One region of the Endobacterium panacihumi genome, then DNA from elsewhere that is predicted to be linked to it. Evidence: predicted binding sites of a transcription regulator. Region 1 holds the regulator's gene; the other holds the start of a gene.
The links. The regulator PhoB, encoded in region 1, activates phosphate uptake and scavenging genes when phosphate is short. The targets are predictions, from matches to a motif close to TGTCATNNANCTGTCAT.
Positions count from the first base shown of each region.

Region 2: ACRQ1B_RS11660 (alkaline phosphatase) is a predicted target of PhoB. The motif match lies at 2,448-2,464, and genes of this name have one in related genera.

Region 1 is NZ_JBOZRA010000001.1:1,981,323-1,985,523, forward strand. It holds gene ACRQ1B_RS09875 (aspartate aminotransferase family protein) at 1-544, opposite strand, end outside; gene ACRQ1B_RS09880 (hypothetical protein) at 580-831, shown strand; gene ACRQ1B_RS09885 (GcrA family cell cycle regulator) at 963-1,508, shown strand; gene ACRQ1B_RS09890 (PACE efflux transporter) at 1,727-2,167, shown strand; gene phoB (phosphate regulon transcriptional regulator PhoB) at 2,229-2,912, opposite strand; gene phoU (phosphate signaling complex protein PhoU) at 2,937-3,650, opposite strand; gene pstB (phosphate ABC transporter ATP-binding protein PstB) at 3,703-4,201, opposite strand, start outside.
Region 2 is NZ_JBOZRA010000001.1:2,336,959-2,341,159, reverse strand. It holds gene ACRQ1B_RS11675 (hypothetical protein) at 1-44, opposite strand, end outside; gene ACRQ1B_RS11670 (hypothetical protein) at 331-1,374, opposite strand; gene ACRQ1B_RS11665 (ribonuclease D) at 1,461-2,084, opposite strand; gene ACRQ1B_RS11660 (alkaline phosphatase) at 2,523-4,201, shown strand, end outside.

The DNA of each region.
Region 1 (4,201 bases):
CGATCAGCAGGGCGCCGGTGTTTTCGGTGATGGCGGCATTGAGGGCTTCGAGATCACCAAACGGGACCTGATCGAACCCTTGCGCCTTGGGGCCAAAACCTTCCATGTACTTTTCCTGGCCACCGGCAGCGATCGTTGCGATCGTGCGGCCATGGAAGGCACCTTCGAAGGTGATGATATGGAATTTTTCCGGGTTGCCCTTGGAGAAGTGATAACGGCGCGCCGTCTTGATCGCGCATTCCAGCGCTTCCGCACCCGAATTGGTGAAGAACACCTTGTCGGCGAACGTCGCTTCCGTCAGCCGGCGGGCTAGCCGCTCCTGCTCCGGGATTTCGTAAAGGTTGGAGAGGTGCCAGACCTTCTCAGCCTGCGACTTCAAAGCCTCGACCAGATGCGGGTTGGAATGGCCGCAGGAGGTGACTGCGACGCCGGCGCCAAAATCGAGATATCGCTCGCCGCGTTCCGTCACAAGCCAAACGCCTTCGCCGCGCTCGAAGCGCAGCGGAGCCCTAGCAAACGTGTCGAAAAGCGCGGCTTCAGCCATGGCGACATTCACTCCTTGAAACTGGTGAAAACCAGATGGCGACCCATGTCGCCGAAATTAAAAATGCCGCCTGGACAGGCGGCGCGGGCACTATCGGCATTTCGCTGTGTGCTGTCAACAAAACAGCTTTCAATGCCTTGAAAAGAGCTTTATTGCGCGCGACCGTTACTCGCCTTCAAGCTGTGACATATATGACTCGCTTGACCAGCAAGTTGGGGAAAACACGGAAATCGATTCGCAGTGATTCGCCCGACTCTTGCCACGGAGTCAGCCCCACACTAGGTTAATCGTCAATTACTAGGCTGCATGCGGCGGACTTAGTCACCAAAAGTATAGATGTAGTATTTTCTGGCGGATTCATTCGCCGGAACGGTGACCGATTCAAGCCACGTTCAGCACCTCACGGCGGAGAGATAGCATGAACTGGACTGACGAGCGCGTCGAGCGCCTGACGAAATTATGGGCCGAAGGCCTGAGCGCCAGCCAGATCGCGGCGCAACTTGGAGGCGTAAGCCGTAACGCGGTGATTGGCAAAGTCCATCGCCTGAACCTGCCCGGCCGCGCGAAAGCCGGCGGCAGCACGAGCACCGCACCGCGTCCGGCCAAGCGCGTGGCGTCTTCGGCGCCGCGTCCGCAGAGCAATTTTGCGGCCCGTCCTCAGACCCGTACCGTTCAGCGCCCGGTCGGCGCCACCATGGTGCGCGAAGAGATGGACATGGACGAGACGCAGGAAGTCGCTGTCTACAAGCCGGCCGGCAACATCGTCGTTCCGATCAACCGCAAGCTGGCGCTGACGGAACTGACCGAGCGTACCTGCAAGTGGCCGATGGGCGACCCCCTCAAGGACGATTTCCACTTCTGCGGCGCAGAATCCCCGGACAATTCGCCTTACTGCAAATACCACGGCCGCATGGCCTACCAGCCGGTCAACGAGCGCCGCAACAAGGCTGCTGCCCGCGCCTGATCAGGCCGCGACACACACGAGGACGAGATTGAAAAGCGGGCTTCTGGCCCGCTTTTTTTCATGCCTTCAGATGCGGCATTTGCCTAAGTGCATAGCAGCCTTGCCACCTGAAGGCTTGCCTATGGCAGCTCGAAAACCTATTTAGAGTTCGCGAGGACGACCTCCCCCGTATTGGGCATAAAACACCGGGACGGCCCGGCAAACCCAAGGGGTTGACCATGCGCACAGTGCGCGACCGTATTCGCCATGCCATCAGCTTTGAAGTCATCGGGCTTGCGCTTTTCACGCCGCTCGCATCCTTCGTGTTCCATCTTCCGGTCGAACATGTCGGCGTCGTGGGCATCGTTTCCGCCACCGTCGCAACGGCATGGAACTACGTCTACAATCTCGGCTTCGACCACCTGATGCAGAAGTTTCGCGGCAGCACGCTGAAGACGATGCCGCTGCGTATTGCCCATACGGTGCTGTTCGAGCTTGGTCTGCTGATCGTGCTCCTGCCCTTCATCGCCTGGTATCTGGGCGTCACGCTCTGGCAGGCACTGGTGATGGATATCTCGTTTGCGACCTTCTACCTGGTCTACGCCTTCGTCTTCAACATGGCCTATGACCGGATCTTTCCCCTGCCGGAATGGCGCGAGGCGCAAGCACCTGCAGAATGACAAAAGGCCCGGATGCGATGACACATCCGGGCCTTTTCAATTTCAACACAGATGAAGCGGATCAGGCTTCCATCGAATAACCCGCGCCACGAACGGTGCGGATGACATCCTGCATGTTGGAAAAATTCAGAGCCTTGCGCAGACGGCCGACATGCACGTCGACGGTACGCTCATCCACATAGATATCATGGCCCCAGACGCCATCCAGCAGTTGCGAGCGCGAGAAAACGCGACCCGGTGATACCATCAGGAATTCCAGAAGGCGGAACTCGGTCGGGCCGAGACGCACTTCGCGGGTCTTGCGGTGAACGCGATGGGTCTCACGATCCAGTTCGATGTCACCGCATTTCAGCACGCTGGAGAGAACTTCCGGCTTGGCGCGGCGCAACATCGCCTTGACTCGGGCCATCAGTTCCGGCGTGGAAAACGGCTTGACGACATAATCGTCCGCGCCGGTCGCCAGACCGCGAACACGTTCGCTTTCCTCGCCGCGCGCCGTCAGCATGATGATCGGCAGACGCTCGGTCTCCGGTCGCATGCGCAGCCGCCGGCACAGTTCGATGCCGGACACGCCCGGCAGCATCCAGTCGAGGATGAGAAGGTCAGGAACGCGTTCCTGAAGTCGGATTTCGGCCTCGTCACCGCGCAAAACGGTTTCGACCTCATATCCTTCGGCTTCGAGATTGTAGCGAAGAAGCACGCTCAGTGCTTCTTCGTCTTCAACGACCGCGATCTTGGGTAGCATGTCTTATCTGCTCCGTTTCGCCCGTCAGTCGACGAGCGCACCAACCGTGTTTGCCGTATCGTCCTTGGGACGCTCGCCTTCGAGCTGGGCACCGGTCTTGATGTAATAGATGGTCTCGGCGATGTTGGTGGCGTGGTCGCCGATACGCTCGATGTTCTTGGCGCAGAACAGAAGATGCGTGCACGAGGTGATGTTGCGCGGATCTTCCATCATGTAGGTCAGCAGTTCGCGGAACAGCGACGTGTACATCGCGTCGATTTCCTCGTCGCGCTGGCGGATGATTTCCGCCTTTTCAGCCGAGCGGCTGGCAAACACGTCGAGAACGTCCTTGAGCTGCACCAGCGCCAGTTCGGAGAGATGCTCCAGGCCACGGGCCAGTTTGCGCGGCACGCCTGTGCCCTGCACGGCGATAACGCGCTTGGCGGTGTTCTTGCCAAGGTCACCGACGCGCTCGAGGTCGGCGGCGATGCGCAGCGTGCCGATGATTTCGCGAAGGTCGGCGGCAACCGGCTGGCGCTTGGCGATGGTGACAATCGCCTTGTCCTGGATTTCGCGCTCGGCGTGATCGAGGATGACGTCATCCGAAATGATCTTCTGGGCCAGCGCCGTATCCGAATTGACGAGCGCGCGAACCGCGTCGCCGCACATCTGCTCGGCGAGGCCGCCCATTTCGGAAATGCGGCGGTTCAAATATTTCAGTTCTTCGTCGTAGGCCGAAAGAATATGGGTCGAAACCATTTTTCTGATCCTTGATGTCTGCAGTCAGGGCGATGCGGGCAAAGAGCCCGGATCAGCCGAAACGGCCCATGATGTAATCCTGCGTGCGCTGGTCATCGGGATTGGTGAACATCTTGTCGGTGTCGTTTTCCTCGACCAGCTGGCCGAGGTGGAACATGGCCGTGCGCTGCGACACGCGGGCCGCCTGCTGCATGGAGTGCGTGACGATGACGATCGTGTAATTGGCGCGCAGCTCGTGGATGAGTTCCTCGACCTTTGCGGTTGCGATCGGGTCAAGCGCCGAACAGGGCTCGTCCATCAGGATGACTTCCGGCGAAACGGCAACCGCGCGGGCAATGCACAGACGCTGCTGCTGACCACCGGACAAGCCCGTGCCGCCTTCATGCAGGCGATCCTTGACTTCCGTCCACAGGCCAGCGCGCTGAAGCGAGGCCTCGACGATCTGATCGAGATCGGCCTTGTTGCGGGCCAGACCATGGATGCGCGGGCCGTAGGCGATGTTTTCGTAGATCGACTTCGGGAACGGGTTCGGCTTCTGGAACACCATGCCG
Region 2 (4,201 bases), 360 kb from region 1:
GGGCCTGCCGAAGCGCGCGATAGGGCGACTGGCGCTGCGGTCATGTCCTGAGCCGGCGCATCGGTCTCTGCCCGTGGAGGCGAAGCCTGTCTCTGGTTTGCTTGAAGTGCGACGGATGTGGCAGGAACAGGGGGCAGCATGGCCGGCTCACGTCAAGGAGGACAATCCTCAAGTTGATGGGACAGGCCGGCGACGTCGGTCAAAATTTCCGCGATCTTGAACAGATGCGGCCGCGGCGCCTCATGGCGTCTTTCATGCCGAATAATGCTGCTTAATATGCCCGAAACATTCCTAACGTTTTGCTAATGCGCCGGTCATCTGAAATGCACACTACATCGTATGTCTGCGTTTCAGGATGTCATAGAGGCCGATATCGTCCACCAGCATCCGCGCCGAAAGCGTTTGTGCATCCGAAGCCGTATCGTCCTTGCCTATCGTCAGTTTTTCCAGCGTCTCGACATCTTCCTCATGGGTAGCATCTGAAACATTGGTCGCAATGTCGGTGATGGTTCCAGCCTCTTCCGATGTTTCCCGCTCATTGACCGATATGTCCTCCGCCTGCTCGCCGATCTCCGTTTCGGCCGTCAGGCTCAGCAACAGAAGGTCATCGCTGCTTTCCATATTGTCAGGATTTCGTTCGCCGTCGCTCCTCTCGCTGTCTTCGCGAAGGCGCTTCTTCATGATGTCCTGAACATCCTTGACGTCATCGAGCTTCTCGGCGGCTTCCCTGGCCTTTATGTCCTCAAGTTCTTCGGCGCGGGTTTCTTCATCCACCACGCGGCTGGGGTCGCTGTATTGTGGCCCCAGTTTCAGTTCCTCCAGCGTCTTCGGGTCGGAGGCATCGTCAAGACGTTGAAGTATTTTTGCTCGTTGGTCGGCGGTGGTCCTGCCGTCACCGTGCTGGCGCTCAAGCGCCTTTTCCAGCCGCTCGTTTTCTTCGCCCCATGGCGACTTGATGGCGTTGACGAGTTCGGTGAGGGAAATGTCGAGTTCGTCCAGACCCAGTTCTTTGCCCAGGTCGCCCATGCCCGCGGTGCCGATGGATTTCAGTGCATCTTCAATCGCGCGACCATAGGCGTAGTTCGATGTGCCGTCCTCGCGGCTGATACCCAGCTTTTCGCCGAGCTTATCCATCAGCTGTATCTTCAACTCGTTGATATCGATCTTGTTCATGCCGAAAAGCGCCTCGGCAATACGGCCTTGCGCATGCTTGGCTTCAGAACTGGCGCTGATGCGTGCCTTCAGGAGCGGATCATCTTTGCGACCCGTTTTCTTTTCCTGCTCCTGCTGACGCCGCTCCTCGATCGAGTCGAGTATCGTCTGCATGCTGTCGGTGATGGCGGTGCTGGCCGCGATCTGTGTCGGGAGTAGCATTGTCCTGCGCTCGCGTCGCTACGGTTGCCGGAAGGCTAAGCGCGCAGGCTTAACGCTCCCTTAAATAACCATGGCAAGAAACAGCGTCAGCTATGGGCAAAGATATCGGTTTCATCCCAGCCCAGAAGGTCGAGCTTCGAGCGTGTCGGCAGGAAAGCGAAACATGCTTCGGCCAGTTCCATGCGCTTATCGCGGATGAGGCGGTTCACCTGCTTGTCACGCAGCGCGTGCAGATGCAGCACGTCCGATGCGGCATATTCCAGTTGCGCCTGCGAAAGCACGTCGGCGGCCCAGTCCGTCTGCTGCTGCGCCTTGGAAATGTCGACCTCCAGAAGTTCGCGCAGATTGTCCTTCAGTCCGTGCCGGTCCGTATAGGTGCGCGTCAGTCGCGAGGCGATCTTGGTGCAGAAGACCGGCGCCGTCGTTACCCCAAACGTGTGAAACAGCACGGCAATGTCGAATCGGCCGTAATGAAAGATCTTTTCATGTGTCGGGTCGGCCAGCAGCGCCACCAGATTGGGCGCCTCTTTCTGGCCGGCGGCAATGCGGATCACGTCGGCCGTGCCGTCGCCGGGGGAAAGCTGTACGACACAGAGGCGGTCACGGCGCGGCACCAGTCCCAGTGTTTCCGTATCGATCGCAACCGCGCCGGTGTAGCGGACGGCGTCGGCGGCTGAAATGTCGCCTTCGTGGTAACGGATCTGGGCCATGGAACATCCTCTTTCGAAACTCTCCTCGCTATACCGCAAACGCGAACAGTCCTGCCATCTTTAAATGGTTTGCCTCGTTTGGAGTCAGGATTTCGGGAAGGGTTGCACAAAACGCATTGCTGCGTTGCAACAAATTGATTTCCCTTTCTACTAATGCATGGCTATAAGCAAATCATCGAAGCGACGCACTCCTCCTCCCAGCGTCGCCCGATACGGATCGACAACATCCTCCTCCTCCCAGTTGTCGGTCAAGTTTAAAGCCTGCCGCACCTCCTCCCGCGGCAGGCTTTTTCATTTTCAGCCCCTTGTTTCTAAAGGGCGCTATTCCAGATATTTTTCTGATCGGTATCCGTTGCGGCCATACGTCACGTAAGTGTCATCTGCCGCCGATATACCCACCTCGCCTTCACTTTCACAACTCCTCAGCGAGGTTCCACCATGCGCAAAATTCTTGCCGCTCTGGTCGCTACGACCGTTCTTGCCGGCGCCGCCCAGGCTGCCGAAGTTTTCCCGCTCGATCGCGCCACGATCCTTTCGGGTTCGCCATTCGATTTCAAAGTCGAGTTCGATGCCGTCGTAAAGCCGGAAGACGTGAAGATCACCGTCAACGGCCAGGACTACAAGGCCGCCCTCGGCAAGGAAGTCGAATTCGTCGCTGAAGAAAAGAACAAGGACAAGGTTCTTGGTTCTGCTGTCATTCTGCGCGACATCACCATCGCCAATGCCGGTGACTACAAGGTCGAGGTTTCGGCCGGTTCGGAAACCAAGAGCGTCACCTGGAATGTCTACGGCACGCCGTCGCAGGCCAAGGCCAAGAACGTCATCTTCCTGATCGCCGACGGTCTTTCGGTTGCGCATCGCACCGCTGCCCGCATCATGTCCAAGGGCATGAGCGAGGGTAAGGCCAATGGCCGCCTCAACATGGATGAGGTACCGCCGGTCGCCTTCATCGGCACCTCCGCCACCGACGCCGTTGCCACCGATAGCGCCAACACCATGTCGGCCTACATGACCGGTCACAAGACCGCCGTGAACGCCATCGGCGTTTACGCTGACCGTACGCCTGCTTCGCTGGATGACCCGAAGGTCGAAAACATCGCCGAAGCGCTGCGTCGCCAGACCAAGAAGTCGATCGGTATCGTTTCGACGGCCGAACTGCAGGACGCAACGCCTGCTGCCGTCGTTGCCCACACCCGCAAGCGCGGTGACAAGGCCGATATCAACGGCATGCTGTTCGATCTGAAGCCGGAAGTCGTTCTCGGTGGTGGTTCCGCTTACTTCCTGCCGCAGTCGACTGCCGGCTCGAAGCGCAAGGACGACAAGGATTTCGTAAAACTGTTCCAGGACGCCGGTTACAAGCTGGCAACCAGCAAGGGCGAGCTGGAAACGGCATCCGGCGCCAATGACGGCAAGATCCTCGGCCTGTTCCACACGGGCAACCTCGACACCACGCTCGACCGCGAATTCCTGAAGAAGGGCACGGTCGGCAAATTCCCGGAACAGCCGGGCCTCGTCGAAATGACCAAGGTTGCTCTCGACACGCTGTCGAAGAACCCGGAAGGTTTCTTCCTGATGGTTGAAGCCGCCAATGTCGACAAGATGTCCCACCCGCTCGATTGGGACCGCGCCGTTGTCGACACGATCGAATTCGACCAGGCGATCGGTGTTGCCCGCGAATTCGCCGCCAAGAACCCCGACACGCTGATCGTCGTCACCGGCGACCACACCCATGGCGTTTCCATCATTGGCACCGTCGATGACGAAAAGCCGGGCACCGAGATGCGCGAAAAGGTCGGCACCTATGCCGAAGCCGGCTTCCCGAACTACGAAGACAAGAACGGCGATGGTTTCCCGGATAAGGTCGACGTTTCCCGCCGCCTGTTCCTGAACGCCAATAACGGCCCGGACCATTACGAAACCTTCCGTCCGAAGCTCGATGGTCCGTTCGCACCGTCGATCCAGAACGAAAAGAAGGAATATGTTGCCAACGAACAGTACAAGGACGTGCCCGGTGCCGTCTTCGTACAGGGCATCATCCCGAAGAGCGCTGACAGCGGCGTGCACGCTGTCGACGACATCGTTCTGCAGGCCGAAGGCCCGGGTGCCGAAGGTTTCCG